One region of the Marinobacter sp. VGCF2001 genome, then DNA from elsewhere that is predicted to be linked to it. Evidence: predicted binding sites of a transcription regulator. Region 1 holds the regulator's gene; the other holds the start of a gene.
What was found. Region 1 encodes sigma-54, which starts transcription at its own class of promoters, with help from an activator protein. Its sites were predicted from a motif close to ANTGGCATNNANNTTGCTNT; they were not measured.
Positions count from the first base shown of each region.

Region 2: the regulator sigma-54 is predicted to act here: its motif matches at 11,081-11,100, upstream of ACP2AU_RS08150 (PEP-CTERM sorting domain-containing protein).

Region 1 covers NZ_JBNFVX010000011.1:70,988-85,400, reverse strand. The annotation lists gene ACP2AU_RS11775 (YhdP family protein) at 1-3,428, shown strand, start outside; gene ACP2AU_RS11770 (carbon-nitrogen hydrolase family protein) at 3,450-4,274, shown strand; gene yjgA (ribosome biogenesis factor YjgA) at 4,275-4,799, opposite strand; gene mgtE (magnesium transporter) at 4,817-6,178, opposite strand; gene ACP2AU_RS11755 (HPr family phosphocarrier protein) at 6,270-6,539, opposite strand; gene rapZ (RNase adapter RapZ) at 6,546-7,430, opposite strand; gene ptsN (PTS IIA-like nitrogen regulatory protein PtsN) at 7,484-7,954, opposite strand; gene hpf (ribosome hibernation promoting factor) at 8,044-8,352, opposite strand; gene ACP2AU_RS11735 (RNA polymerase factor sigma-54) at 8,426-9,955, opposite strand; gene lptB (LPS export ABC transporter ATP-binding protein) at 10,143-10,868, opposite strand; gene lptA (lipopolysaccharide transport periplasmic protein LptA) at 10,846-11,412, opposite strand; gene lptC (LPS export ABC transporter periplasmic protein LptC) at 11,396-11,995, opposite strand; gene ACP2AU_RS11715 (KdsC family phosphatase) at 11,992-12,561, opposite strand; gene ACP2AU_RS11710 (KpsF/GutQ family sugar-phosphate isomerase) at 12,561-13,550, opposite strand; gene ACP2AU_RS11705 (ATP-binding cassette domain-containing protein) at 13,725-14,413, shown strand, end outside.
Region 2 covers NZ_JBNFVX010000006.1:7,960-22,372, reverse strand. The annotation lists gene ACP2AU_RS08200 (AMP-binding protein) at 1-1,506, opposite strand, end outside; gene ACP2AU_RS08195 (ABC transporter substrate-binding protein) at 1,775-2,749, shown strand; gene ACP2AU_RS08190 (ABC transporter permease) at 2,816-3,718, shown strand; gene ACP2AU_RS08185 (ABC transporter ATP-binding protein) at 3,728-4,522, shown strand; gene ACP2AU_RS08180 (DUF6160 family protein) at 4,572-5,387, opposite strand; gene ACP2AU_RS08175 (adenosylcobalamin-dependent ribonucleoside-diphosphate reductase) at 5,942-8,080, shown strand; gene ACP2AU_RS08170 (NrdJb) at 8,109-8,807, shown strand; gene ACP2AU_RS08165 (GFA family protein) at 8,979-9,380, shown strand; gene ACP2AU_RS08160 (lactoylglutathione lyase family protein) at 9,513-10,013, opposite strand; gene ACP2AU_RS08155 (LysR family transcriptional regulator) at 10,106-10,978, shown strand; gene ACP2AU_RS08150 (PEP-CTERM sorting domain-containing protein) at 11,141-11,794, shown strand; gene ACP2AU_RS08145 (hypothetical protein) at 11,933-12,385, shown strand; gene ACP2AU_RS08140 (SMR family transporter) at 12,437-12,769, shown strand; gene ACP2AU_RS08135 (GNAT family N-acetyltransferase) at 12,776-13,261, shown strand; gene ACP2AU_RS08130 (dehydrogenase) at 13,269-14,413, opposite strand, start outside.

The sequences.
Region 1 (14,413 bases):
TCACCGTTCGTTCCCCCGATTCAGGCCGGCTGGAGGCAGAGCTTGAGCATCTGGCGTTGCGGCTGGACTTTTTTGCCTCCCTGTTCCGTTTCCGGCTTGTGTTCCGGAACTTCGATGCCGACGGGCTGGCGCTGACGGTCGTGCGCCCCACAGAGGACCCGTTCACCAACCCGGTGGAGGAAATAGTGGAGCTCGCGGAGCCGGGCCCGCCGGAACTCCAGCACTGGCTTCGCGTGGCCGGACGCTGGCTGTCCAACCCGGAAGTTCGGGTTACCCGGGTAAGCCTGGGCCTTGGGCCCAGTAGGCAGAACCTGCGTTTTGTTGATATCCCGCAGCTGGATTTGTCTTATCGGGGCGGCTTGTTCCAGGCTGCAGGCCGGGCCATGCAAAGCGGAACCACCACTGAGCTTGCCCGCTTTGCCCTGGTCGGGCAGGGCTTTTTCCGGGGCGAGTTTACCGGGCAGCTTTATCTCGATGTCGGTTCCGGTCGATTCTTTGATGGCCTGATTGATGACCTCCAATGGCGGGGCATTCGGGTCGAGGGGTTCGATCTGGGCGGAAGCGGCTGGCTAACCTTTGCCGGCGGTGATTTGGAGCAGATTCAGGGGCAGGTCAGCACCCCCTATCTTCAGCTGGGTGTGAATCAGGCTTCCCTTGCGCCCCTGGAAAACATCGAGGCCCGTTTTGGCTGGCGCCGGGGCGAAGCTCTCAACCTTCAGGAATTGCGCTGGGACTGGATTGGCGACCCGGTATCTCCGTTCAGTATCCGGATTGGCGACCGGGACGGTGACCTGACGCTGGTAGCAGACTCGCTGCCGCTGCAACCCCTGCGGCGCCTGGTGGAGGCACTGCGCCTGTTACCGAAAGAGGCGAACGAAGCTCTGGTGCATTATCAGCCCACCGGTTTTCTCGACGATATGCTGTTCGTTTTGCCGGAGCAGGGCGCGCTGTTTTCACTGAGCGCAAGGCTCCGGGATGTGGGGGTCAGCGCCTGGTCGGGAGCGCCCGGGGCCCGGGGGCTGGATGGACATATCCAAATGGATGCAGTCAGCGGCCGGGTGGTTCTGAATACCCGTGAGCCGGCGATACTCGGCTTTCCCGAACTGTTCAATACCGAGTGGACACTGGATTCGCTGTCTGGAACTGTGGCCTGGAACCTGTCCGGAGGGATAACCCGGGTGCATTCCGAAGATCTGGAATTTACCTACCAGGCCGACACCCGGCTAAGTGGCGCTTTTGATCTGCGGCTTGACCAGTTCGGCGAGGATAACCTGGGTTTGAGAGTCGGCGTGGAGGACGGCAACGCCAGTATGTTGGCGGACTTTGTGCCGGTCCATGCCGTTGGCGGAGAGCTCTACAACTGGCTGACCGAGAGCATTTCGCAGGCCCGCGTTCGCGGCCGGTATTATGGCCACGGTCGTATCGATGCCGAAGCACCCTCCGGGGCTTTTGTGTCGTCCATGTGGTATGGGTTTGAGGACGCCGCCATTCGTTTTGACCCCGGCTGGCCAGCGGTTGAGCAGTCGCAGGGGCGTGTAGTCATCCAGAATTCCGATACCCGGGTAGCTCTGGCCAGCGGGCAGATCGGAGGCCTTGAGCTGAAAAACACAGAGGTGCGCGTGATTCCCGGCAAAGTCGATAACCCTACCCGGGTCGACGTTGCTGCCAGTACTGTCGTGCCCGGTGAGCGCGTGCCCTGGTGGCTGACCAATACCCCTCTGGGTGAGTTACTGGGGTACGGTGACACCGAGGCCCGTTATAGCGGCAGCTTCGAACTCGACCTCGGGCTTGATCTGCCCCTGGCAGAAGGGCACGAGCCCCGGGTGACAGCGCGACTGCAAACCGGGAACGGCGGGTTTGAGCTGCCCGGAGCAGGCCTGAGCTGGCAAGAAATTGCTGCCGATATTACCTATGACAGTACCGACGGTTTTACCGGCGAGCCTGCCACAGCCCGTTTTTTCGGTCAGCCGGTGGATATCGGTTTGTCTGTCTCCGACAAGGGTTCCGGTATTTCCGTGCGCCAGACAGGAAAGTTAGCGATACCGGCTTCCCTGACGGCTTTCAATGTGCCGGAAAAAGCCGCCCCGGGCCTCTCCGGCGCGCTTCACTACAGCGCTGAGTTGGAGCTGGGCGGGCGTCAAAACCCGGTCATCGAGCTTTATTCAGACCTGCAAGGCCTGCAGGTAGATTGGCCGGAACCGTTAGCGAAGGCCAGCGCAGAGCACGCGCCGCTGACTGTCCGGGTCGACCCGTTCGAAAGTGCAGGTCTGTCTGTTTCCGCTCAGTGGCAGGACCGGATTGATGCCCATTTCCTGTTGCAAGAGACGGGGTTCGAGCTGATGTTCGATTCCCTCAACCTCGGCTCCCATCGCTTGACCGACATCTCGGTCAAGGCGCTCGAACTGGACGATCGCTGGATCATTCACACCGAATCGGACAGGGCCAAGGGGCGTGTGCTGCTGCCGAAATCGGAGGGCATCGTCGAAGCCGATTTCGAAACCCTTCGTCTGGTGCGTGAGCCGGAAACAGCCCCCCGCGGCCGGGAACTGCTGACGCTGGAAGAGCAGCTTCAGGCGTTCAGGGATCTGGATATGGGGAACTGGCCGGACATCGACGTGCGTATTGCAGACTTGCGGCTGGATGGACAGTCAGCGGGCAACTGGCAGTTCAAGCTGCGTCCGGAGCCTTACCAATTGAACGTGCAGGCGATGGAGGGCCGGCTGGGCTCCCTGGTGCTATCCGGCGACATGACCTGGAGCGTGATTGATAAGCGTGAGGCAACCCGGTTCCGCGGGTCACTCAATGGCGGAGCCCTGAAGGACCTCGAAGCGTTGACCGGTACCTCCATTCCGATGACCAACGCAGAAACGGGGGTGGAGCTGGATCTGGACTGGCCGGGCGGCCCGGACGACATTGCGCCAGGCAAGATCAGCGGCTCGGTGAGCATCCGGCTGGACGATGGCATGATTATGGAGCAGAGTAATTCAGCACAGCTGTTCCGGGTGTTCAATTTGCTGAATACAGATACTCTGTGGCGGCGGTTACAGCTCGATTTCTCGGATCTTTACGAGCGGGGTGTGGCGTTTGATGCGATATCCGGTAAGGCGCAGATCATAAACGGGTTGGTGACGCTTGATCCGGAGTTACAGTTGGTGGGTCCGTCCGGCGCGTTCAAACTCAGTGGCACTACGAATATGACAGACGAAAGCCTGGATATGCGCCTGGTGCTGGTGTTGCCGGTAACCCAGAATCTGCCGCTGGCTGCCTTGCTGATGGGGGCCAGCGCACCGATTGGCGGTGCACTGTTCGTGCTCGACAAGATTCTCGGCGACCCGTTGAGCCGGCTCACCAGTGCCACTTATAGTGTAACCGGAAGCTGGAGTGAGCCCGAGGTCGACCTCAGAGGCGTGTTTGATACCGGAGAATAAGCCAGAAACCAGGAGGCAAAAATGGCACAGGTTGCGGCAATCCAGATGGTGAGTACCCACGACGTCGATGCCAATCTTGAGGAAGCACGTACATTGCTGGCCGAGGCGGCCGGGCGGGGTGCGCGAGTGGCCGTGTTGCCCGAGAACTTTGCCGTTCTCGCCACTGCGCAGATGCTTGAATGTGGTCGCCGGGAAGTGGGGAGCGAACCGGTCATCCGGCAGTTTCTGTCTGAGCAGGCGCGGGCCCTGGGCCTGTGGATTGTGGGCGGTTCCCTGCCGCTGGCCCGCCGGCCGGATGGTTCGGACATCGCAGACCGGGTTCGGGCCAGCTGCCTTGTCTACAATGATCAGGGCGACGAGGTGGCCCGCTACGATAAAATTCACCTGTTCGATGCCATGGTCGAAGATGCGCACGGCCAGTACCGGGAGTCGGATACCTTTGAGCCCGGCAACCAGGTGGTTGCCGTTGATACCCCTGCTGGCCGGTTGGGGCTGGCGATCTGTTACGACCTGCGCTTCCCGGAGCTGTTCCGGGCACTGCGGGAGCAGCAGGTGGAGTGGGTGTCCCTACCGAGTGCCTTCACCTGGCAGACCGGTAATGCCCACTGGCACGCGTTGATACGCGCCCGTGCGATTGAAAACCAGGTGTGGGTGGTCGCGCCGGGGCAGGGTGGCGACAACAGCAGCCGGCGCCGGACCTACGGCCACAGTCTGATCTGCGATCCCTGGGGCAGGGTGGTCAGTGAATACGACGAGGGGCCGGGCATTGCGAGCGCCGATCTGGACCTTGCCCTGTTGCGACAGTTGCGCAGCCAGATGCCGGTGTGGGAGCACCGGCAGCTGTAATTATTGCTCGGCGTCGTCAATCCATTCGCGCAGGGCCCGGAACAGTTTCCGGGACTGGCCGGTATTCTGGCCTTTGGCCACTTCTTTGCGGGCGTTGCGCACCAGGTTGCGCAGGTGCTGAATGTCGGCGGCGGGGCAGTAATCAATAAACTCGCCGACTACCTTGTCGCCCTCCGAGATCATCCGGTCACGCCAGCGCTCGGCCAGGTGGTGCCGGCGGGTGTGCTCTTCGCTGCCGGCATAGAAGGCGTCAATGGCCCGGCCAATGGTCTCCGGGTCGTCCTCATGGCGTAATACCTTGCCGATGTACTGCAGGTGCCGTCTGCGCGCCTCACGCTGGGGAATGCGGCGTGATTCGAGAATGGCATTTTTCAGGGTATCGCTTATGGACAGGGTGGCCAGCTGCTCGTCGTTAAGGTCCAGCATACGCTTTCCCAATTCCTGCAGAGCGTGCATTTCGCGCTTGAGCTGCGATTTGCTCGGGCCAAGATATTCCTGGTGTTCGTCGTCAAATTGATCAGTCATGATGGATCACAGATTGCTCAGGCATAGAAAATGGTGGCCAGCCCCAGGAAGGCCATGAAGCCGATAACGTCGGTGACGGTGGTCAGTATCACGCTGCCGGCAAGCGCCGGATCAATGTTCCGGGATTTCAGGAACAGTGGCAAGACGGTACCCACCAGCGCTGCCGCCACCAGATTGATGATCAGCGCGGCGGCAATGATGGCGCCTATCAGCCAGTCCTGGAACCAGGCCACGGCTGCCGCGGCAACCACCACTGCCCATAACAGGCCGTTCAGCATTCCGGACAGAAACTCCCGGTTCAGCAGCCACCCCACGTTGGCGCCGCTGATCTGACCAACCGCCATGCCCCGGATGACCAGGGTCAGTGTCTGGCTGCCGGCAATGCCGCCCATACTGGCGACAATCGGCATCAGCACTGCCAGGGCCACCACTTTGGCAATGGTCTCCTCGAACAGGCCAATCACCGCCGATGCGGTAAACGCGGTAATCAGGTTGATGCCCAGCCAGACTGCACGGCGGCGAGTGGTTTTCATAACCGGGGCGAAGGTATCTTCGTCCTCATCCAGGCCGGCCATGCTCATCAAAGAATGGTCGGCGTCTTCACGGATAACATCGACTACGTCATCGATGGTAATCCGGCCCAGCAGTTTGCTGCTCTCGTCTACTACCGGGGCGGAAATCAGATCGTAACGTTCGAACAGGGTAGCCACTTTGGTATCCGAGAGTGTTACCGGGATGGGTTCGATGTCTGTGTCCATAACCTCCCGCACGGTCGCCGCGGGGTTGGACACCAGCATTCGGGTAATGGGCAGCATACCGATAAACTCGTCCCGCCGGCTGACTACAATCAGGCTGTCGGTCATCGGCGGCAGGCTGCGGTGCCGGCGCAGGTAACGCAGCACAACGTCGACACTGATGTCCGGGCGCACCGTAATGGTGTCGGTGTTCATCAGGCCGCCGGCGGTGTCCTCCGGGTAAGCGAGAACTTCCTCGACTCGCTGGCGGTCCTGCTCGTCCATGGTGTCCAGAACTTCCTGGATCACGGTATCCGGCAGTTGCTGGAGCAGGTCAGCCAGATCATCCGACTCGAAATCTTCAAGAATGTCCGCCAGTTCCTGGGCGTTCAGCTGACTCAGGAAGTAACCACGGATATCGTCGCCCAGGTACTGGAGAACTTCCCCTTCCAGCTGTTTGTCGACCAGGTTCCACAGCAGCGCCCGCTGGCGCGGCGGTGAGGATTCCAGTAAGTGGGCAATGTCACTGGGGCTCAGGCCGCCATTCAGAATGCGGGCCACCTGCTTGAGGGCACCACTGTCCAGCGCTTCACTGAGTGAGCGAAGACGTTGGCGGGCCTGGCTTTTTTCCAGAATGTCGGTCATTGAACCACCTGCGATCAGAAAACCTTTGCATTATAGCGGAGTTAGGTGGCACACGTGAGAAAGGATTGTAGGTGAATGACGAAACCGGCGGTTATTGTCCTTCGCCGAAATAATCATCGATCAGTGCGGCCAGCTTCTCGACGGCATCCTGTTCATCCGGGCCGTCGGCAACCAGTTCCACCTCGGTGCCCTGGCTGGCGGCGAGCATCATCACCTGCATGATGTTTTTGGCGTCTACGTCCCGGCCTTTGCCGCGAATACGGACACTGCTGCTGAATTCCGAGGCGGTGGCCACGAGTTTCGCCGTGGCCCGCGCGTGCAGGCCAAGCTTGTTAATAATCGTGATGGGGCGGCAAATCATAGGCGCTCAGATCTCCCCCCGGGCTTGCAGGTGCGGCAGCTCGGTATGGCGAACCTGCACGTTGTGGTAGTGGTCCCGGAAATGGCGCCCCAGCTGGTCACAGACATAAACCGAGCGGTGCTGGCCCCCGGTGCAGCCAATGGAAATGGTCATGTAGCTGCGGTTGCTGTCGGCAAAGGAGGGCAGCCAGGTATTCAGAAAGCCGGTCAGGTCGTCCACCATTTGCCGGGTCAGGGGTTCGCGCTCCAGAAAATCGATGACGGGTTGGTCGACACCGGTATGCTTGCGCAGGCTGGTGTCCCAGTACGGGTTGGGCAAACAGCGCACATCGAAGACGTAGTCCGAGTCTACCGGTACACCATGCTTGAAACCAAAGGACTGGAACAGCAGGGCCAGTTCCTGGTCTTTGCGCCCTGCAACCCGCTGCTTGATCATGTCGCGCAGCTCGTACATAGACAGCCCGGTGGTGTTCACGTACAGATCGGCGAGCTTTGACAAGGGCTCCAGCAACAGCTTCTCATTGGTAATGGCCTCCCGCAATGAGGTCTTGTCGTCACTCAGCGGGTGTTTGCGGCGGGTCGCGTGAAAGCGCTGCAGCAGCGATTGCTCGTCGGCGTCCAGGAAAATGATTTCGACCTCGACACCGGTCTTTTTCAGCTGCTCATAGATGACTTCAAAGTTCGCCAGTTCACCGGACAGGTTGCGTGCATCAATGCTGACGGCCATTTTCTTGAGACGACCGGGCGCTTCCTGGGTGGTTGCTTCCCGGGTCAGCGGGAACAGCAGGCCAATGGGCAGGTTGTCGATGCAGTAGAAACCCAGGTCTTCCAGCACGTGCAGGGCGGTACTTTTGCCGGAACCGGACCGGCCACTGACGATAATCAGCTTCATGGGGCTGTATCTCCTTCAATCTGCCTGGCAGCCTCTCAATGTCGAGGCTGATCTCAGTGATGATTCTTCGTCATACGCTGGTAAAGGCTGGCGGCGTCTGTGCATTGGCGCAGTTGTGTGCAGAATTCGTTATCGTTGAACCGCTCCGCCAGCTGGCTCAGAAGTTCCAGGTGCTCGCTGGTGGCTTCTTTGGGCACGATCAGCGCAAACACCAGGTCGACAGGCTGGTTATCGATGGCATCAAAGTCGACCGGCTCCTCCAGGGTCATCAGTACTCCGATCACCCGGTCGAGGCCTTCCAGGCGGCAATGGGGGATGGCGATCCCCTCGCCAATACCGGTACTGCCCAGCCGTTCGCGCGAGACCAGATTGTTGAAGATCTGGGTGTCGCTGAGTATCTCGTCCTGGAAGTGAATCCGTTCGGCGATGAACTCCAGCACACGCTTCTTGCTTGAAGCCGAGGCCCGGCAAAGGGTCAGCTCAGGCGCAAGAATGTTATCGATGGTCAGGGATGGGTCGCTCATGGATCGACTATACGTCCGTTAAAAAAAAGGCTGCGGCCGGTTAGCCCCGCCGCAGCTCGTGTCATGAAACACCCGGTAAGGTCCGCCGTTTAGCGGGCGCCGTTACCGTGCATCCGGTCTACATTCTTTTCTTTGTGCTTGAGGATCTGGCGGTCCAGCTTGTCGACGAGGGCGTCGATAGCGGCATACATATCCTCGTTTTCTGCCTTTGCGTGAATCTCGCCACCGATGACGTGCAGCGTAGCTTCGGCCAACTGGCGTACCTTCTCGACCTCCAGGGTGACCTGGCAGTTACTGATGTGGTCGAAGTGACGCTCCAGCTTCTCGAACTTGGTGTTGACGTAATCCTTCAGAGCGGGAGTCAGTTCTACGTGATGGCCGGAAATGTTGAGTTGCATAGGCGTCTCCTGTTGTCATACTGCCGGCGCACTTGCCGGCTTGCGTACCGGTGCATCTTGCACCGGTGAAAGTTTAAACCAGTCGTTTACGTTCGTTCGAGGGAGGTATGTGCATGGCCTCCCGGTACTTGGCCACGGTGCGCCGGGCCACGTTGATTCCCTGTTCCCCTAGCATGGCCGCAATTTTGCTGTCGCTCAATGGCTTTTTCGGGGTTTCCTCGGCAATCAGTTTTTTGATCATCGCCCGGATGGCTGTAGAGGAGCATTCGCCGCCTTCCGCGGTGCTGACGTGGCTGGAGAAAAAGTACTTCAGCTCGAAGATGCCTCGCGGAGTATGCATGTATTTCTGGGTGGTCACGCGTGAGATGGTGGACTCGTGCATCTCCACCGCCTGGGCGATGTCCGAGAGAATCAGCGGCTTCATGGCTTCTTCGCCCTGGTCGAGGAATCCCTGTTGGTGTTCCACAATGCGCGTGGCAACCTTGAGCAGGGTTTCGTTCCGGCTTTGCAGGCTCTTGATAAACCATTTGGCCTCCTGCAGCTGATCGCGCAGGTAAGTATTGTCGGCACTGCTGTCAGCCCGCCGGATGAGCGAGGCATAGCTGGCATTCACCCGTATGCGCGGGGCAATCTCGGGGTTCAGTTCCACCCTCCAGCGGCCTTCATGCTTGCGAACGATGACGTCCGGAATGACATAATCCGGCTCGGCCCGGTCAACCACGTCCCCCGGGCGGGGGTTCAGGCTGGTAATCAGGGCCAGCACCTGTTTCAGTTGGTCTTCCTTCAGGCGGCTGCGGCGCAACAGTTGGGCGTAGTCGCGGTTGCCGAGGAGGTGCAGAAACTGGGTAACGACCAGGCGAGCCTGGCGCAGCCACGGGGTATCGGGCGGCAGCTGGTTCAGCTGAATCAGCAGGCATTCCTGAAGATCCCGGGCAAACACCCCCGGTGGATCGAAATGTTGCAGGCGATGCAGTACAGCCTGAACTTCATCCAGTTCCAGAGGGTCTTCTTCGGATTCGTCTGCCAGCCCGGCATGGATGTCTTCGAGGGTCGAGGTCAGATAGCCTCGTTCATCAACGGCGTCCATCAGGGCGTGGGCAATGGCCTGGTCGCGTTCGCTCAGTGGCGTCAGATTCAGTTGCCATTCCAGATGGTCCCGCAGGGTCTCGGTAGGGGAGTTCCGGGTCTCGAAATCGGAGTCGTTCTCGTCGTCGCCCTTGCTGGCCGGCGCGGGAGCAGACTGGTAGATGTCGTCCCAGGCAGTATCGACCGGCAGGTCGTCTGGAATGTTGTCCGGGATGTCGTTTTCTGACGACCAGTCCGGGCCGTTCTCGGTCTCATCCCAGTCGGTGTTTGTGTCCTGCTGGCTGTCGTCTTGCGCTGATTCGGCAGCAGAGGCTTCGCTGTGTTCGCTCTCCTCGCGTTCCTCGCTCTCGGTGTGCTCGTCGTCTTCAGGTGTTTCCAGCATGGGGTTGGATTCCAGCGCCTGCTGGATTTCCTGCTGAAGATCGAGGGTAGAGAGCTGGAGCAGGCGTATGGCCTGCTGCAGCTGGGGCGTCATGGTCAGGCTCTGGCCCAGCTTAAGCTGTAATGAGGCTTTCATAACCATGGCTCAAGATCCATCACTCGTGGGCATCCCGGTTGTTGCGTTGCCGGCGCACGTGCCGAAAAAATGTTGTGTGCTGGTTACTTGCCGTTGTCTGTGGACAGTATAAGCAAGTTTTTTGCCGAGTTTACTTGCTCCAGATCATCAAAACAATCAGCGCCCGGATAAACCCCGGTTTGTTCGCTTAAAGTCGAAACTCTTCGCCCAGATAAACCTCTTTCACCTGCTGGTTGGAGAGAATGGCTTCGGCATTTCCGGAGGCAATGATGTGGCCTCCGGAGACAATATAGGCGTTTTCGCAGATGTCGAGGGTTTCCCGAACGTTGTGGTCGGTAATCAGTACTCCGATTCCCTTGTCGCGAAGGTGGCGGATGATGTGTTTGATGTCACTGACGGAAATGGGGTCGACCCCGGCAAAGGGTTCGTCCAGCAGGATGAACGCCGGCTCCATGGCAAGTGCCCGTGCGATTTCAACCCGGCGCCGTTCGCCACCGGAGAGCGCCATACCCACGCTGTCCCGGATGTGGGTGATGTGGAACTCCTCCAGCAGTTCTTCCAGTTTGGCCTCGCGGTCGGCCCTGCTCATGCCCTTGCGGGTTTCGAGGATGGCCATGATGTTGTCGCGCACGGTGAGTTTGCGAAAGACCGAGGCTTCCTGGGGCAGGTAGCCAATGCCTTTGCGAGCCCGGCCGTGCATGGGCAGCGGTGTTATGTCCTGGGTGTCGATGGTGACACGGCCCCGGTCCGCCGGGACCAGGCCGACAATCATGTAGAAACAGGTGGTCTTACCGGCACCGTTGGGGCCGAGCAGGCCGACGATCTCACCCGAACGGATTTCCAGGGAAACATCCAGAACGACTTTCTTTTGCTTGTAGCTTTTCGCCAGATTACTGGCTCTGAGAACTGCCATCCGAACCTTTCCCGTCAGTGGATTGAGCTGAATTGCGCGGCTGGATGACCATTTCCACCCGGCCGGAACTGCCGTCCGGGGATTCGCCACCGTCTGCGGTGACCACGCGCTGCACGGTATCGTAGTGAATGACATCACCGCGGAACACATTGCCGCCCTGTTCGATGACTGCCTGGCGCTCGAAAATGACCAGGCTTTCCTCGCCAGACCAGGTGATGTTCAGAGCCTGTGCATCCGTTGTGGCTGCACCGGATTGTCCGGGCTGGCGGTAATGGGCAGGGTTGCCGGCGGCCTCTATGCGGCTGACGCCCTGTTCGTTGCGATAAAGCACCACGCGCTCGGCTTCGAGCCTTGTTTCGCCCTGAACCAGTTCCACGGCACCGGTATACACGGCGGTGCCGGCGGTATCGTCCAGGCGAGCGGAGTCTGCGCTGACTTTGATCGGCGTGTCCGAGTCCAGATTAAATGCCGATGCAGGGCCGGCCAGCAAGGCCGTGGTCAGAATGGCCAGCCGGCGCAAAGATCTTTTACCTGACGGTTTCATATTGCCCCTCTACCCGGGAGTTGAGTTCCAGAACGCGTTCGTTGATCCAGGCTTTCATGCCTGTCGAGCGGGTGACCCCGAATGGTTCGGTAATGGTCACCGGCCGGTCGGTGTAAACTGTGCCATGTTTATTGTCGAGGGTCAGTGCCTCGGTCTCCAGAATGGCTCGCCGCGCATCCTGCTGCCGCACCAGCTCGACATTGCCGGTCAGCTCCAGCTGCTCGTTTCCCTGCCGGAGATTGCCTTCGTCTGCGTTAACCAGCCACGGTTCCGGGCTGTCCTGGCTGAACAGCCGGGCTTCAGGTTCGCTAAGTCGGGCGGTACCGGTGTCCTCGAACTGTTCAATGCGCGGGCTGGTCAGAATAATCTGAAGGTTGCCCTGCTCATCCCAGGAGCGGTAGCGACCGCCTACCACAAAGCCATCCGGTTCGGCCGGGCCGCGCAGTTCGCTGGCGGCATCCCCGGTACTGACAGGTTCGTCGCTTTGCCACATCAGAAACACCGTTGCCAGGACGGTAATCGCCAGGGCCAGAGCCCGGATCCGGCGTTTGCCGCTGTCGCCTGAGAAGATGCCGCTGATCATGCCTGGCTGTCCAGATAGGGCGCCAGAGTGTCATCGAGTTGCCCCCGGGCCCATAACAACAGGTCGCAGGCTTCACGGACAGCACCTTGTCCGCCGGGTATACGCGTACAGTAATCGGCGTGCTGCCGTACCAGCCAGTAACCGTTGGGGACGGTGATGCCAAGGCCGGCAAATTGCAGGGCCGGTAAATCAGGCAGATCGTCGCCCATGTAGGCAATCTGGTGTGGTTGCAGGTTCATATCCCGGGTCAGTTCCAGAAGCGCAACTTTTTTGTCTTCCCGGCCCTGCATCAGGTGCGTAATGCCCAGGTCTGACATCCGTTTTTCAGTCAGCGGTGAGCGCCTGCCGGTAATCACCGCAACAGTCAGGCCTGCCCCCATCAGTTGCTTCAGGCCCAGGCCGTCGAGGATATTGAAGGCCTTGAGTTCATCGCCGTTTGCGCTGAAATACAGTCGGCCATCGCTCATGATGCCGTCGACATCCAGTGCGATCAGCCGGATGCCGGAGGCCCTGGCTTTCAGCGTGTCGTCCCAGTGAGCTTGCAGCGGGTGCGAAGTCCGGTTCATCAGATCACTCCAGCACGAAGCAGGTCATGCATATTGATGGCGCCCACCAGCGTGCCGTTGTCGTCGGTAACGGGCAGAGCGTTGATTTTCATTTCTTCCATGATGTTAAGGGCTTCCGCAGCCAGGTGATCGGCGCGGATGGTTTTGCCGTTACGGGTCATGACATCCTGGATGGGGGTGGTGTGAACATCCGCGGATTTGTCGAGGGTCCGGCGCAAATCACCGTCTGTGAAAATGCCGGTGAGCGTACCGGCGCCGTCGACCACGGTGGTCATCCCCAGACCCTTGCGGGTGATTTCCAGCAATGCGCCGCTCAGGGTTGTTCCCTCGGTTACGCTGGGGATCTGGTCGCCCGTATGCATAATGTCGGAAACCCGCAACAACAACCGGCGCCCCAGGCTGCCGCCGGGGTGGGAGAATGCAAAGTCCTCGGCGCTGAACCCTCTGGCCTCGAGCAGGGCGACGGCCAGGGCATCCCCCATCACCAGTGTGGCCGTGGTGCTGGAGGTAGGGGCCAGCCCCAGCGGGCAAGCCTCGATGGCAACGCTGACATCCAAATTCGCCACGGCCTCCTGGGCAAGCACCGAGTCCGGCTTGCCGGTCATGCTGATCAGCGGCGCACCCATGCGTTTGATCAACGGAAGAATGGTGACTACCTCGCTGGTGCTTCCGCTGTTGGAGATAGCAATGACGACATCCTGTGGTGTTATCATACCCATGTCGCCATGGCTGGCTTCGCCCGGATGCACGAAGAAGGCGGGTGTGCCGGTGCTGGCCAGAGTGGCTGCGATTTTGTTACCTATGTGCCCGGATTTGCCCATGCCGGTCACCACAACCCGGCCTCTGCAGGCCATGATCAGCTCGCAGGCCCGGCTGAATTCGCCGTTGATACGGTCTTCCAGTGCTTCGATGGCTTTTCGCTCAATCCGGATTGCCCTGAGGGCGGATGTGCGGAAATCATGGGTAGTGGTCGCGTTTGAATCTGTCATCTCGACTGGCCGAATGCTCGATCTGGGAGTTGAGGCGAAAGTATATCACTTCCTGTGCGCTGAGCTCTCCTGCAGCAGCGCATCTGATCATTGCGATCAGGACATTTTACGTTGCTTTAATTGAGGTCTGAAGGAGCTTGTCATACTGTAGGCGCTCCTTTAAAGGGTGGGATTATGGAGTCATCTGCATACATAACACTGGAAGACGTGGTGTTTACCCGGTCCGGGCGCCGGATCTTCGATGGGGTCAGCCTGGATATTCCCAGAGGCAAGGTGACCGCGATCATGGGCCCGAGCGGGACCGGAAAAACCACCCTGCTACGGCTGATCGGTGGTCAGCTCCGCCCGGATTCCGGGCGGGTGAATGTGGCGGGCTACGATGTACCCCGGCTTAAGCGCAAGGCGCTGTACCGGCTCCGGGAACGGATGGGAATGTTGTTCCAGAGCGGAGCGTTGTTCACCGACCTGAGTGTGTACGAAAATGTGGCGTTTCCGCTGCGCGTTCACACCGCTTTGCCTGAAGACATGGTCCGCGACATCGTTTTGATGAAGCTCGAGGCCGTGGGGCTTCGCGGCGCCAGAGAGTTGATGCCTTCCGAGCTCTCCGGCGGCATGACCCGCCGGGTGGCGCTGGCCCGAAGTATTGCACTGGACCCTGAATTGATCATGTACGACGAGCCCTTCGCTGGCCAGGACCCCATTGCCATGGGGGTTCTGGTCAAGCTGATTCGCGATCTCAACAGCTCCATGGGGCTGACCAGTGTGCTGGTATCACACGATGTGCCCGAATCGCTCAGCATCTGCCATTACGCCTGCATTATTGCCGATGGCAAAGTGATCGGCGCCGGGACGCCGGAACAGTT
Region 2 (14,413 bases), on a different contig from region 1:
AGGATCAACCGTTTTGTTGACGTCCCGAATCAGCTGTTTGAAGCTCTCTTCCAGCTCTTTTCTGAAGCCCTCGTCTGCCGCTTTCGGGCGAATTTCCTCACCCAACACCACCAGCGCGTGTGGCTGGGTCTGGTTGGCACCGGACACACAGACCATCTCGATGGCATCGTGGGACATCAGCTGATTCTCAATCGGCGCAGGTGCAATGTACTTGCCTTTGCTGGACTTGAAAATTTCCTTGATGCGGCCGGTCAGCTTCAGGCGACCCATCTCGTCAATCTCGCCCTTGTCACCGGTGCGCAGGAACCCGTCGTCGGTGAAGGTTTCCCGGGTTTTTTCCTCGTCCTTGTAATAGCCCACCATGGTGGCCGGGCTCTTTACCAGCACTTCACCCTGCTCGCTGATTCTCACCTCCACACCGGGCAAGGCTTCGCCCACGTAGCCCGTGCGAGTGCGACCGGGTTTGTTCATATGGGAGTAGGCGAAGTTCTCAGACATACCGTAGCCTTCAAGCAGCTCCAGCCCAAGGTTGCGATACCAGTCGAGAACGTCGTTCGACAACGGCGCAGAACCAGACCCCGCCAGCTTGACCTTGTCCAGCCCCAGCCCCTTGAGTACTTTCTTTTTGATCAGCTTGCTGACCACCGGAATCTTCAGGAGCCGCTCCAGCTTCTGCTTGGGCACTTTCTGCAGAACACCATGCTGGAATTTCACCCACAGGCGCGGTACCGACAGGAACAAGGTTGGCCGTGCACGCTGGAGGTCTTGTACGAACGTATCCAGCGACTCGGCAAAATACAGCTCGAAACCGGAATACAGAGAACCCAGCTCCACAAAAGTACGCTCGAATACGTGGGCCAGCGGCAAGTAGGACAACATCCGCTCACCGGGGCCAACGCCAAGAGTTTCAATACCACCGGCCGCAGCAAAGGCCATGTTATTGAAGCTCAGCATGACGCCTTTCGGTCGCCCGGTACTGCCCGAGGTGTACACGATGGTGGCCAACTCTTCCGGATCGCGCTCGACCTTTTCTTCCAGCGCCGGATACTTGGCAACAATATCGTCCCAGGTCTCGAAATCATTGGGCGGGCTCAGCGGGTAGGAAATGCAGCGAACAGACTCCGGCACACCCGGCTTCATGGCGTCCCAGTCATCCAGCTTACCCACGAAGAGCACATCGCATTCAGCGTGGTTGAGAATGTAATTAACGGTATCCGCGTTCAATGTCGGATACAGCGGCACAGAGATGTGGCCAGCCATCCAGATGGCCCAGTCTGTCATCACCCACTGGGCGCAGTTCTTGGAAATCAGACCAATCCGGCTTTTCTCCGGCAGGTTCAGCGATTTCAGATACGCAGCCATCCGGCGCGCTTCATCCACGGCCCGGCCCCAGGTGTACTCAACTACCTGACCATTGCCGATGGGCTGTGTCATGTATAGGGAATCGGGGCTGGTGGCCTCCCAGTGGTAGACCATATCCAGCGGGAGCTTTGTCGTTGTATCCATGGACCTTCCTGATTTGTCGTTATAGTTTGGATTCGCTGAGTCGCGTTCTCGTATTATTAGACTTTGGTATCGTATTTCAACACATCTGAGCCCGTCAAAACGTGATCCGTGCAAAATAAATCGCTTTTGCAACTTACTCACCATTGCTTTGAAGAATCTGCCCCCTGCGCTACACCGATTGGCCTGTGGCTGTGGTAAACTTGCGCACCTTGAATTTTTGCCCCCGTTTTCGCGGGAAAAAAACAGAAACTGACTCGGAGATGGGCATATGGCCAAGAAATCCCTGCGCACGCTAATTGGTGCCTCGCTGCTGGCCGCAGCCGGCCTGGTTCAGGCAGACGAGCCACGCGTTGTTGCGATTACCCAAATTGTTGAACATCCGGCACTGGATGCCGCTCACCAGGGTGTGAAGGATGAGCTGGCTGAACGCGGTTACCGTGAAGGCGAGAATCTCCGCCTGATGCACGAGAGCGCCCAGGGCAACAGTGCCATTGCCTCGCAGATTGCCCGCAAATTTGTCGGCGAGAGCCCGGACGTGATCGTTGCGATTGCCACGCCATCGGCCCAGACAGTGGCTGCGGCAGCGCGCAACATACCGGTGGTGTTCTCGGCGGTGACTGACCCGGTCGCGGCCAAACTGGTGAAAAGCTGGGAAGCCCCCGGCGCCAACATCACCGGTGTAAGCGATATGCTGCCCATCGAAAAGCATCTGGATATGCTTCAGCGCGCCATGCCAGATGCCAAGCGTATCGGCACCGTTTACAACCCGGGCGAGGCCAACGCCGCAGCGCTGATCGAGCTACTGGAAGAGCGTTTGCAGGCCCGTGGCATGGAACTGGTCAAAGGCGCAGCCACCAAGACCTCCGAAGTACTGGGCGCGGCCCGCTCTCTGGTCGGCAAGGCCGACGCCATCTACCTGACCACCGACAACACCGTGATCAGCGCGGCAGAGGCGGTGGTTTCCGTGGGCGAGCGGGCTGACATTCCCGTGTTCGCCGCAGACACGGCCACCGTAGCGCGCGGGGCTGTCGCGGCCCTGGGCTTCGACTATTACAACCACGGTCGCCAGACGGGCGCCATGGTTGCCAGAATACTGGAAGGTGCCGGCACAGCCGATATGCCGGTTGAGACTATGGAAGAGCTGGATCTGTTCGTGAATCCAGCCGCCGGTGAGCGCATGGGCATCACCCTGCCCGACAGCCTCATCCAGGACGCCAAGGAAGTCGTCACAAACGACAAGTAACGCCTGACCAACACGGGCGGACCCCAAAAGGGCCCGCCCGTTTTCTTTCACGGTGAAAAATTACCCATGCTCAGTGAAATCGCTTTTTACGGTGCTCTCGAAACCGGCCTGATCTACGGTCTGGTAGCCTTTGGTATCTACCTCTCGTTTCGTGTACTCGACTTCCCCGACCTGACAGTAGACGGCAGCTTTCCATTAGGCGCCGCCGTTGCTGCCATGCTTATCATTGAAGGCTGGAACCCCTGGCTGGCAACCGGCTGCGCTGCACTGGCCGGCATGGCTGCCGGTGCCGTCACCGCCCTTCTGAATGTAAAACTCCACATCCTGAACCTGCTGGCCTCTATCCTCACCATGATTGCGCTTTACTCGGTTAACCTGCGCATCATGGGTCGGCCCAACGTGGCTCTGCTCACCGAAGACACCGTATTGACTCCCTGGTACGACCTGGGAATGGCCTTCCACCAGGTACCGGTAGTGCTGTTTACACTGGTGGCCATTGCCTCACTGATTTTGCTGTGGCGGTTCATGAAATCCGAAACCGGCCTGGCCATGCGCGCCACCGGCGCCAACGCCCGCATGGCCCGCGCCCAGGGCATTGCCACCGGCGGCATGATTGTTCTCGGCGTGGCCCTTTCAAACGGCCTGGTGGGTATGGCCGGCGCACTCTTTGCCCAGAGCCAGGGTGCTGCCGACGTTACCATGGGCGTTGGGGTTATCGTTATCGGCCTGGCGTCTCTGATTGGCGGTGAAGCCGTCATAACACCTTCTACGGTGGTTCGCGCGCTGTTGGCCTGCGTTGTCGGTGCCATCATTTACCGCCTGGCTATTGCTTTCGCCCTGAACGCCGATGCCCTGGGCCTGCAGGCACAAGACCTGAACCTGATTACTGCGGTTCTGGTAACCCTTGCCATTGTGTTGCCCGGCGTTCGTACCAAGATCGTCAGCCGCTTCACCAGCAAAAAAGCCTGAGGAGACAACATGATCAGCGCAACCGATCTGCGGCTTACCTTTGGTAAAGGCACACCGCTGGAGAACCCCGCCCTTCGAGGCATGAGCCTGACCGTTAACCAGGGCGAGTTTGTGACCGTCATTGGCAGTAACGGCGCCGGAAAATCCACATTCCTGAACGCACTGGCCGGCGAAGTCATGGTCGACAGCGGCCAGATTATCGTGGACAACCTTGACGTTACCCGCCTGCCCACGCATAAACGGGCGGCACGGGTGGCGCGGGTGTTCCAGGACCCATTGGCCGGTACCTGCGAAAACCTCTCGATTGAGGAAAATCTCGCACTGGCCATCAAGCGTGGCCAGCGCCGGGGCCTGACCAGCGCGGTGAAAAAACAGTACCTCGGGCAATTCCGGGAAAGCCTTTCGACACTCAAGCTCGGGCTGGAAAACCGTCTGGGCGACAAGATGGGCCTGCTCTCTGGCGGACAGCGACAGGCCGTCAGCTTGCTGATGGCGAGCCTCACGCCGTCGAGCATTCTACTGCTGGACGAGCACACCGCCGCGCTGGACCCGAAAACCGCCAACTTCGTGCTGGAACTGACCCAGCAGATCATTGAAGAGCAGCATCTGACTGCCCTGATGGTCACCCACAGTATGAAGCAGGCGCTGGAGGTAGGCGACCGCACAGTCATGCTGCATCAGGGCCAGGTGGTGTTCGACATTGCCGGCAAAGACCGGGACGGGCTCGAAGTGAAAGACCTGCTCGGCCTGTTCGAAAAGCAACGGGGGCTGGAAGTCGACGACGACAGCTTGTTGCTGGGATAAACGAAAAAGCGGGGCTCTTACACCCCGCTTTTCTTTTTCTGCCAGACGATTAGTGCCCGTAGATACGCAACGCGGTATTGTTCACGGCCAGGTCGTCCATAAACACAGTACCGATCGAGTGCTGGCCGACAATCACCTCTTCAATGCCAACATCGGCACGAAATACCGGCATATCGATCGCCAGGGCATCGCCAGTACCGGCCTGCCTTGTTCCCCTATACACATCCAGCTCAACTTCCGCGAAAAGGTCCAGCGGGCTCGGCCGGCGAAGATCGTAATCCGCTCCGGTAATTTGCAATCCCCGTACACCCATAGCCAGGAACGGCACATCGAAGTTCATCACTTCAATGGCAAACGCGCCGCGGAAGTTCAGCACATCGGTGGCGGTGTCGATTTCAATAGACGTGCGCCCCACAACCCCCTCTGCGAAGAAGTTATTCATCAACAGGGTCTGGTTATTACTGCCATCCGTGCTCAGCAATTCCCAGGCACCGGTGGTGATGCGAAAATCCACCGCCGAAAACTGGATCGGCAGAATGTTGATCACCGCATCGCCATCCGAGTACACATCGATATCGACCTTGATATTATCGAGCTTATCAGAGGCAGAGGTACCCGCGAGGCCGCTATAGCCGAAGAAGTCGGTGCGCTCCGCACCGCCAATGCTGATATCGCTAACCGACAAAGAGCCCTCATCTGTATAGATAAAGCGACCGATGTCGACCTTGGTTTCCAGTTCAATGGTCACACCGGCCTGGCCGGTGATGTTGCCCATCGTGGTTTCATCTAACGGTTGAAACGCCAGGGCCGCCGGGGGCGCCCCGGCGATGCACAGCGCAAGAACGGTAGGTTTCAGGCCTTTCATTGTTCTTTTCCTTTTATAGTCGTTATCACTTCCTGTGGGCCACTACAGTGTTACGACGCCACGCTAACACTTTACCGACACGTCGTTTTCGGATACGTGCAGAAGTCACAAAAACCTGTATTCCAAAACGGTTATCTCGAGCACTTTTTAACCACAATATGTAGTAATGATCACAGAAAGCGGTCGTGGTGCGGGCTGCGGCATTTTCAAGAAGTTTTCCATTGATTTTCTTAGCCCTCAAACGCCAATCAATAGTTGCTCTCTTATTCACAGAACACTATATCCTGTTATACTTCATCGTAATTGAGCCCACATATAGGGCCTCTACGCCAAGATCTACCAGAAGTCAATGAGTAGAAAAGCGGGCTATACCCACGCTCGCAGCGTGTATCGACAGCAGATTTCGGGCATCACGGGTAGTTTTTCGAAAGAGCCCAACCACCATATATAGTGGTTGATCTTTGGTCGGGCCCAGACAGTACCGCAAACGCATGACGACACAGCGCCATAAATGGCGCTTTCGAACAGAGACAGACTGAAAACCGAGGGTGGCAATGAACGCTAAGGCACAGGCAGTGATCAACACGATTCCCATGCAGGAAGCTTCGCTGGATATCTGGAACAGCAAATACCAGCTGAAAACCAAAACTGGGGAGGCCGTTGATAAAGACATCGACGCAACCTACGAGCGCGTGGCCAAGGCACTGGCTGAAGTTGAGAACAAGAATGTACGCAGCAAGTACATGAAGGAGTTCCTGTGGGCGCTGCAAAACGGTGCCATACCGGCTGGCCGCATCACCTCCAATGCCGGTGCCGAAGCACACAAGCCCGCCACCTCCACAATTAACTGCACGGTGTCTGGCACCATCGACGACTCCATGAACGACATCCTGGAGAAAAACCACGAAGCCGGCCTTACGCTCAAAGCTGGTTGTGGTATCGGCTACGAATTCTCTACCCTGCGCCCGCGGGGTGCCTACGTCGCTGGCGCTGGTGCCACCACCTCCGGCCCGCTGTCGTTCATGGACATCTTCGACCGTATGTGCTTCACCGTGTCGTCTGCCGGTGGCCGCCGCGGCGCGCAGATGGCCACGTTCGACGTGCACCACCCGGATGTCATCGAGTTCATCCAGGCCAAGCGTGAAGACGGCCGCCTTCGCCAGTTCAACCTGTCCCTGCTGATCACCGAAGACTTCATTGAAGCCGTGCGCAACGGCGACGACTGGCACCTGTCGTTCCCGGTCACCCAGAAAGAAGCCGACGACGAAGGCCTGGACCTGACCGACGCCAGCCAGTTTGTGTACCGCGACTTCCCGGTACAGGAAGGCTACGTCGTCAACAACGAAGGTAAAGTGGCCTGCCGCATCTACAAGACGGTGAAAGCCCAGTTCATCTGGGACACCATCATGACCAGCACCTACGACTATGCCGAGCCAGGGTTCATCCTGATCGACAAGGTTAACCAGATGAACAACAACTGGTTCTGCGAGGACATTCGTGCCACCAATCCCTGCGGCGAGCAGCCTCTGCCCCCTTACGGCAGCTGCCTGCTGGGCTCGGTGAACCTGACCAAATTCGTAGACTACCCGTTCACTGAAAAGGCCAGCTTCAATTACGAGAAGTACCGCAAAGTGGTGGGCACCTTTACCCGGATGCTGGACAACGTGGTAGAGATCAACGGCCTGCCGCTGGCCGAACAGCGCCACGAAATCACCTACAAGCGCCGTCATGGCATGGGCATTCTGGGCCTGGGTTCTACGCTTGCCATGCTGCGTATGCCTTATGGCTCTGACGAATCCGTAGAATTCACCGAAGAAGTGGTTCGGGAAATGGCCGTGGAAGGCTGGCGCCAGTCCCTGGCCCTGGCTGAAGAGAAAGGCCCGGCACCGATCATGGAAGACGAATTCGAAGTCACGCCGAAAATGCTGAACAAGTGCCCGCAACTGGCCGATGACGGCATCAAGATTGGCGACAAAGTAAAAGGCAAGGTACTGCACGCGAAATACAGCGCCTACATGGCCCGCATCGCCGAGGTAGAGCCGGAGCTGGTGGCCAAGCTGGCCGAGCAAGGTGGCCGTTTCACACACCACACCTCCATTGCACCCACCGGTACCATCAGCCTGTCGCTGGCCAACAACGCCAGTAACGGGATTGAGCCGAGCTTCTCGCACCACTACGCACGGAACATCATCCGTGAAGGCCGTAAAACCAAAGAGAAAGTGGACGTATTCAGCTTTGAGCTGCTGGCCTACCGCCATCTGGTCAACCCGGGCGCCATGCCGTTCTCCGACGACGAAGACAAGAAGCTGCCGAGCTACTTCACCACGTCCGACGATGTCACGCCAACCCAGCACGTAGACATCCAGGCGGCCGCGCAGAAATGGGTAGATTCCTCCATTTCCAAAACCGCCAATGTTCCGACAGAATTCGCCTATCCGGATTTCAAGGGCATCTACCTCTACGCCTACGACAAGGGCCTGAAAGGCTGCACCACCTTCCGCTTCAACCCGGAAGCGTTCCAGGGCGTATTGGTGAAAGAGAAAGACCTTGAAAACACCCTTTACGAATTCACCCTGGATGACGGCAGCAAAGTGACCCTGCGCGGTAACGAACAGGTAGAATACGACGGAGAAACCCACACCGCCGCCAACCTGTTCGATGCGTTGAAAGAAGGCACTTACGGCAAGTATTAATCCGGGACCGACAAACAGGAATACCAACATGACAGTGAAAATCAGCAACCAGATCGTCGGCTACCGGGTAAAGAAGGCCGACACGGAAAATACCGGCGAACAGCCCGCAGCCGCTGCCGCGGATTCAAAGCCGGTATTGATGAATGAAAACATCGAACGCCCGGATTTCTTGCTAGGCACTACCTACAAGATCAAACCGCCCGTGGCCGAGCACGCGATGTACATCACCATCAACGATATCCTGCTGAACGAGGATACCGACCACGAAACGCGTCAGCCGTACGAAGTGTTCATCAACTCCAAATCCATGGAGCACTTCCAGTGGGTCATCGCGCTCACCCGCGTTATCTCTGCCGTGTTCCGCAAAGGCGGTGACCTGACCTTCCTGGTGGAAGAGCTGCGCAGCGTGTACGACCCCAACGGCGGTTACTTCAAGAAAGGCGGCGTATTCATGCCCTCGCTGGTGGCCGAAATCGGCGCTGTGATCGAGAAGCACCTGAAGGCCATCGGCCTGCTGGAAAGCGACGAACTGAGCGAAACCACCAAACGCATCCTGGCGGAAAAGCGTGCCGAGTTCGAAGCCACCCAGAACAAGGCCACCAACGACGATGCCAGCAGCGACTACCCAGCCAACGCCACCATGTGCGGCAAGTGCAGCACCAAAGCGGTGATCGTCATGGACGGCTGCGCCACCTGCTTGTCTTGCGGTGACAGCAAGTGCGGCTAACGTAAACAGCCGCTGAGTTGCAAAAGGCCCGGTTGCGAACGCATCCGGGCCTTTTTGTTGGTGAAAAGCTCAGATAGCGCTTCGTTATTTGCGAAAATGCGGCTATGGCGATATTACTAACCCGAATCTGGCTTGTTTCTTGGAAAGGGGTGTGAATTGGAAAGGAGTCTTATGACTGAGCATTTCGGATCTTGTTTGTGTGGCACCGTAAGTTTTAAGGTAAAAGGCGAGTTCGATAGCTTTTATCTTTGCCATTGCCAGCATTGCCAAAAAGATACGGGGGCGGCTTATGCGGCAAACCTGTTCTCACGGACAGCTAAACTGGTCTGGCATTCGGGCGCTCATGCGGTTACTTCCTTTACGCTTCCAGGCACTCGTCATAATAAGAGCTTTTGTCAGTTGTGTGGCTCAGCGTTGCCAAGCTCTCACACATCAGGTTTGCTCGTCGTTCCCGCAGGGTGTTTAGACACTGAAATCTCTTTGTCGCCAACCGCGCACATCTTCTCAAACAGCAATGCTGCCTGGGATAAGGAGTTAGAAAAAGTGCCGATGTTTGAGGGGCTGTCAGATTGAGGGACCATCCCTTTTCCGGCACCTGGCGCCGCTGGTGGTGTTTTCCGGGTATCTGGTTTACACACGGCTGTTTATTGAGCGCGAGGGCTGACACGGCGAACCGCCCCGCCCTCCTTTGATGGCCTCAGGTGCTTAATAAGCGCCTTCGCTGTAGATCAGCTCGTAGCTGTGGCTGTAGATTTCCAGAATGTTGCCGAACGGGTCTTCCATGTAGATCATGCGGTAAGGCTTTTCGCCTGGATAGTAATAGCGTGGCTTTTCCATCCGGCGCTTGCCGCCTGCGGCCACGATGCGCTCGGCCAGCTCTTCCACGTTCGGGTCTTGCACGCAAAAATGGAAAATGCCGGTTTTCCAGTACTCGAAATTGTTCTCCGGGTTCTCCTGGTTCGGGAACTGGAACAGTTCCACGCCAATTCGATCGCCGGTCGACAGGTGCGCAATCCGGAAACTGCCCCACCCTTTGCCGAAGACGTCGGTGCACATCTCACCGATGGCGCTGTCGTCTTCTTCCACGTCGGTCGGCTTCATAATCAGGTACCAGCCCATCACTTCGGTGTAGAACTTCACGGCCTGGTCCAGATCCGGAACAGAAATACCGATGTGCGAAAAGTTTCTCGGATAAACGTTGTTCATGGTGCGCTCCTCGTTGATGACCAAGTCCAGATTACAAAGCGCAGGAGATAACGTAAAATGATCATTTGTGATCATATTGAGCATATTCTGTAATGATAAATACCACCTGGTTACGTACCTTCTGCACGCTTGTAGACGTCGGCCATTTCACCCGGACGGCGGAACGCCTGCACATGACCCAGTCCGGCGTCAGCCAACACATACGAAAGCTGGAGGAGCAGTTGGGCAGCCAGCTACTAATCAGAGAAGGTAAACAATTCCGGCTGTCGGAAGCCGGCCAAAGGCTTTACGTTGAAGCTCAGGACATTCTGCTGGCGCTGTCAAATCTGCAACGAACCATCGGCGAAGACCCGCCCTATGAGGGGGAGGTGCGGATCATGTCGCCCGGCAGCGTGGGGCTTAAGCTGTACCCCAAGCTGCTGGCCCTGCAAGCCAGGCACCCGAAGCTGGTGATTGATTACCGGTTTGCTCCGAATCAAGACGTCGAACAGGCCATTGCCAGCTCACGGGTGGATATCGGCTTCATGACCGCGCGCTCCACGCTTCCCGAGGTGCAAAGCACCGCCATTGCCGAGGAATCGCTGCTACTGGTATTGCCTGCAAGTGCGCCAAACATGGATTGGGACACGCTCATGGGCCTGGGCTTTATCGATCACCCTGATGGCAGCCATCATGCCAGCCTTTTGCTGGGCGCAAATTATGATGAATTTCAACACAGCAGCCTCTTTCCGCGAGCGGGATTCTCTAATCAGATTGGAATGATTCTGGAGCCGGTCAGCCTGGGGCTCGGGTTTACGGTGTTACCCGCTCATGCCGTAGAGGCCTTCCCCCGCACGGAAACCGTCCGGGCCGAATACCTGGAGAACCCGGTCAGCGAGACTCTGTATCTGTGCACCCATCGCCAGCGAGTGCTGCAGAAGCGATTGGAGACGGTCATCTCGCATTTAAAAGTGTGGCTTCAGTAAGTCGCGCGATTCGATATACTGGAGGCTTTAAAGATTTGTCTGGTTTTTTTACACCGGAGTGAAATCGTTACTGAAAAATCTTTACAGGTTAATGGGTTAGGAATTGGCCTATCTCTTGCTGGAGTTTTTTCGCACCAAAACAATCTAAATAAGGAAGTTATTATGCGGAAAATCATAGCTCTTGTTGGCCTGACCTTATCTATGCAGGTAAACGCCGCTTTAATCGCTGAGTATGATCTGGCGACAACCCCCAATAACAGCACAAATGTGGCGGCAACGTTTGTCGAACCAGGTTTTACTGCAACCGACCTGATCCTGAACAACGCTTCGTCAACAACCGCTTCATTCTCCAACCATTTTTACCACAACGGTTGGGATAGCACGCTTAATACCAGCAAGTATTACGAAACGACGATTGGAAACGCCAACAATTTCAGTCTGTCCAAAGTTGATTTTTCTATGGAAAACACCGGGGGAGCATCAACATACTGGCTAAGATCCAGCCTGGATGGCTTTAGTGCAGACATCGCAAGCGGTAGCTTTCTCAACGGGCTTGTTACCAATTTCAGCGTAAACCTTGCAGCCCTGGGCACGCTGTCGGCGCCCGTAACCTTCCGCTGGTTCGTTGCTGGCCCCTCAGTTTCGGGGTTTGCCAACCACGAAATTCCGGGCACTGGCGGTGGGTTAGCTGATGTTGGCCAGGATCTCGGGTTCTATGGCCAGGCAGTGTCCGTGCCCGAACCCGGTTCGCTGCTATTGTTGGGTCTTGGACTTGCCGGCCTGAGTTTTGCGAGAAAGACGAGAGACACCGCCTGATCCAGGGCGTTCCGAGCACGGCAGCTCTGATTCGACATAGAGTTGCTGTGCTGTTCAATTTCCTTGCCCTGCCCCTCGCCATTTCAGCAATATCCGCATAGAGTAGCTCCGCCAATTCATTATTGACGGAACCCAGTCATGTTTAAATCCATCGCCCTGTCCGGGCTTTTGGTCATTCTGGCGGGGCTGATTGCCTTTCAGTATTACATTACCTCAGTGCCAGGGCTTGAGCCTCCCATCTCGGCTACGGATGCCCGTTACGTCGATGACGACAACTCGTTGCTTGTGTCGCTGGTCGGCAGCAGCGGCCAGGTCTTTACTATCGGGCTTCGTGGCGAGATCCTCGATAGCCCGGAGGAAACCGCATTGTTTTTTATCAGCCACCCGGACCTGGTGCCCTATGTTTACTGGCCGGGGTTGCGCAGTAACGATGAAAAGCGTGTGATGAAGTTGCTGAGCCGCTGGGCGCAGAACCTGGATGACCCGGCAGCGGTGGCAGCCCGTTTCACCGGGGCGGAGCAGAAAACAACCGCACCGGATGCAGAAGCCACGGCGTATCAAATCTATTCAGTGTTAAAGAGCAGGAACTGATCCGCTTCTCATCCGATCAAGCACCGATACGCATTCATTAACGGGGAATTTATGAAAAGCTGGCTGCTTCTTGGCTTTGCCATTGTGGCTGAAGTGGTTGCCACATCGGCATTGAAATCCAGTAACGGGTTTACCCGACTGATGCCCAGTACCATCGTTGTTCTGGGTTACGGGGTGGCCTTCTACTTTCTCGCCCTGGCGATCAAGACCATTCCGGTGGGCATAGCCTACGCAGTCTGGGCTGGCCTGGGGATTGTATTAATATCGCTCATCGGTTGGTTGATGCTCGGTCAAAAGCTGGATTTTCCTGCGGTTGTCGGTATGCTGCTGATTGTGGCCGGCGTTCTGGTCATCAACCTGCTTTCCAACACAGGTGCACACTGAACTGATATGAGTACCGTCACTTCGATCACCCTTCGTAAATACCGGATTCAGGATTTGAGCCCGGTGGTCCGGCTGTTCACCGATTCCGTGCATGAGCTTACGGCGGGCGCTTACGACGAAACCCAGCGCTATGCCTGGGCATCGCGCACGCCCCACCTGGATACGTGGCGCGAGCGGCTTGAGTCAATGGAAACGCTGGTTGCGGAAGAAGGCTCGGATCTGGCTGGCTTTATTTCCTATGAAAAAAGTGGCCATATCGATCTGGTATTCACGGCGCCAAACTTCGCCCGCCGGGGCATTGCGTCTGCCCTGTACCACGAGGCCGAACAGCAGCTGAAAGCCCTGGGGGTAAAAGAGCTGAGCACCGAAGCCAGCGTAGTTGCACGCCCTTTCTTTGAACGCCACGGCTTTGAAGTGGTCGACGAACAACGGGCAACCCTGCGCGGTGCCCAGTTCCTGCGCTATCTGATGCGCAAGAAACTGGACGACTGACCCGCCATCATGCGGGTTCTGTGGCTTCGGCTGCCAGCGCCCGCACACGCTGGAAATCCTCCTCGGTAAACACGCCATTAACGCCAGACACGGCCGCCAGCTCCATGCCGTGTTTGAGCCCGAGCTTGTAGATTTCCCGCACCTTTTCCCACTCGATGTTCCGGCCCAGGGTAAAGTTTTCAAAACGGGCTTCGAGCGCCAACACGATGGTCTCGGCCAGGCAGGCATAGGCGATGCCTTTGGGCAGGCCGATGTCCTTCATGCGGACCTCACCCGGCAACTGAATTTCTCCGGATTCAATCACCAGAACATCCGGCCGCTTTGCCACGTCTTCAGCCGGAATATCCAGTGGGCGAGCGACATCGGTAATCACACACCCCGGTTTCACACGCATGATATCCAGAATCCGTTTTCCGGCGCCGGAGGTGGCGGTAACCACCATGTCCATGTCGGACAGATCGCGGTCGGTCGTGGCCGCCACATGAACTTTGGCGCCCGGGGTTTCCAGCTCAATGCTCTCTTTCAATGCCAGCAGTTTTGCGGCCTCGGGAGCCACCAGATAGATTTCGTCCACCGCTTTGGCCAGCAGCCGGGCGCAGACGGAGCCAATGGCCCCGGTAGCCCCTACCACCATGGCATTTCCCGCCATTTTACCGCTTTGCCCGATGCTGACACGGCCCACCTTTCTTGCCGCATCGTGGGCGGCCCAGAGGGCACCAGATGCGCTGTAGCTGTTGCCCGTGGTGATCGGCAGCGGCGCGCGCTTGGCAACGGTAATGCCGGCATCGCCAACGACTTTGGTGAACGCGCCCAGGCCCATAATCTGGGCACCAAGCTTTTTCGCCAGTTTTGCGGCAGCCAACAGCCGGCTGTAGGTAAATTCGGGATCATGGGCCATGATTTCCTTGGGGGTGCCCCCCACGGTAATCAGCCAGCCCTCCACCTCGTCGCCGGTGGGTGATTTTATGCCCGACACTTTGGAATAAATAAACGGTGGCGTATAGGCCACCGCTTTTTCAACCAGATTCATAACCGTCGCCGGGGAGACGTTGGCAATCCAGTCCAGCGGTGGTGTTTTAGTCAGGTATTGCTGCGACAACGGATGAATAACAAACGCAAACCGGTTTACCCGCCGGTAACCGTCGGGGTAAA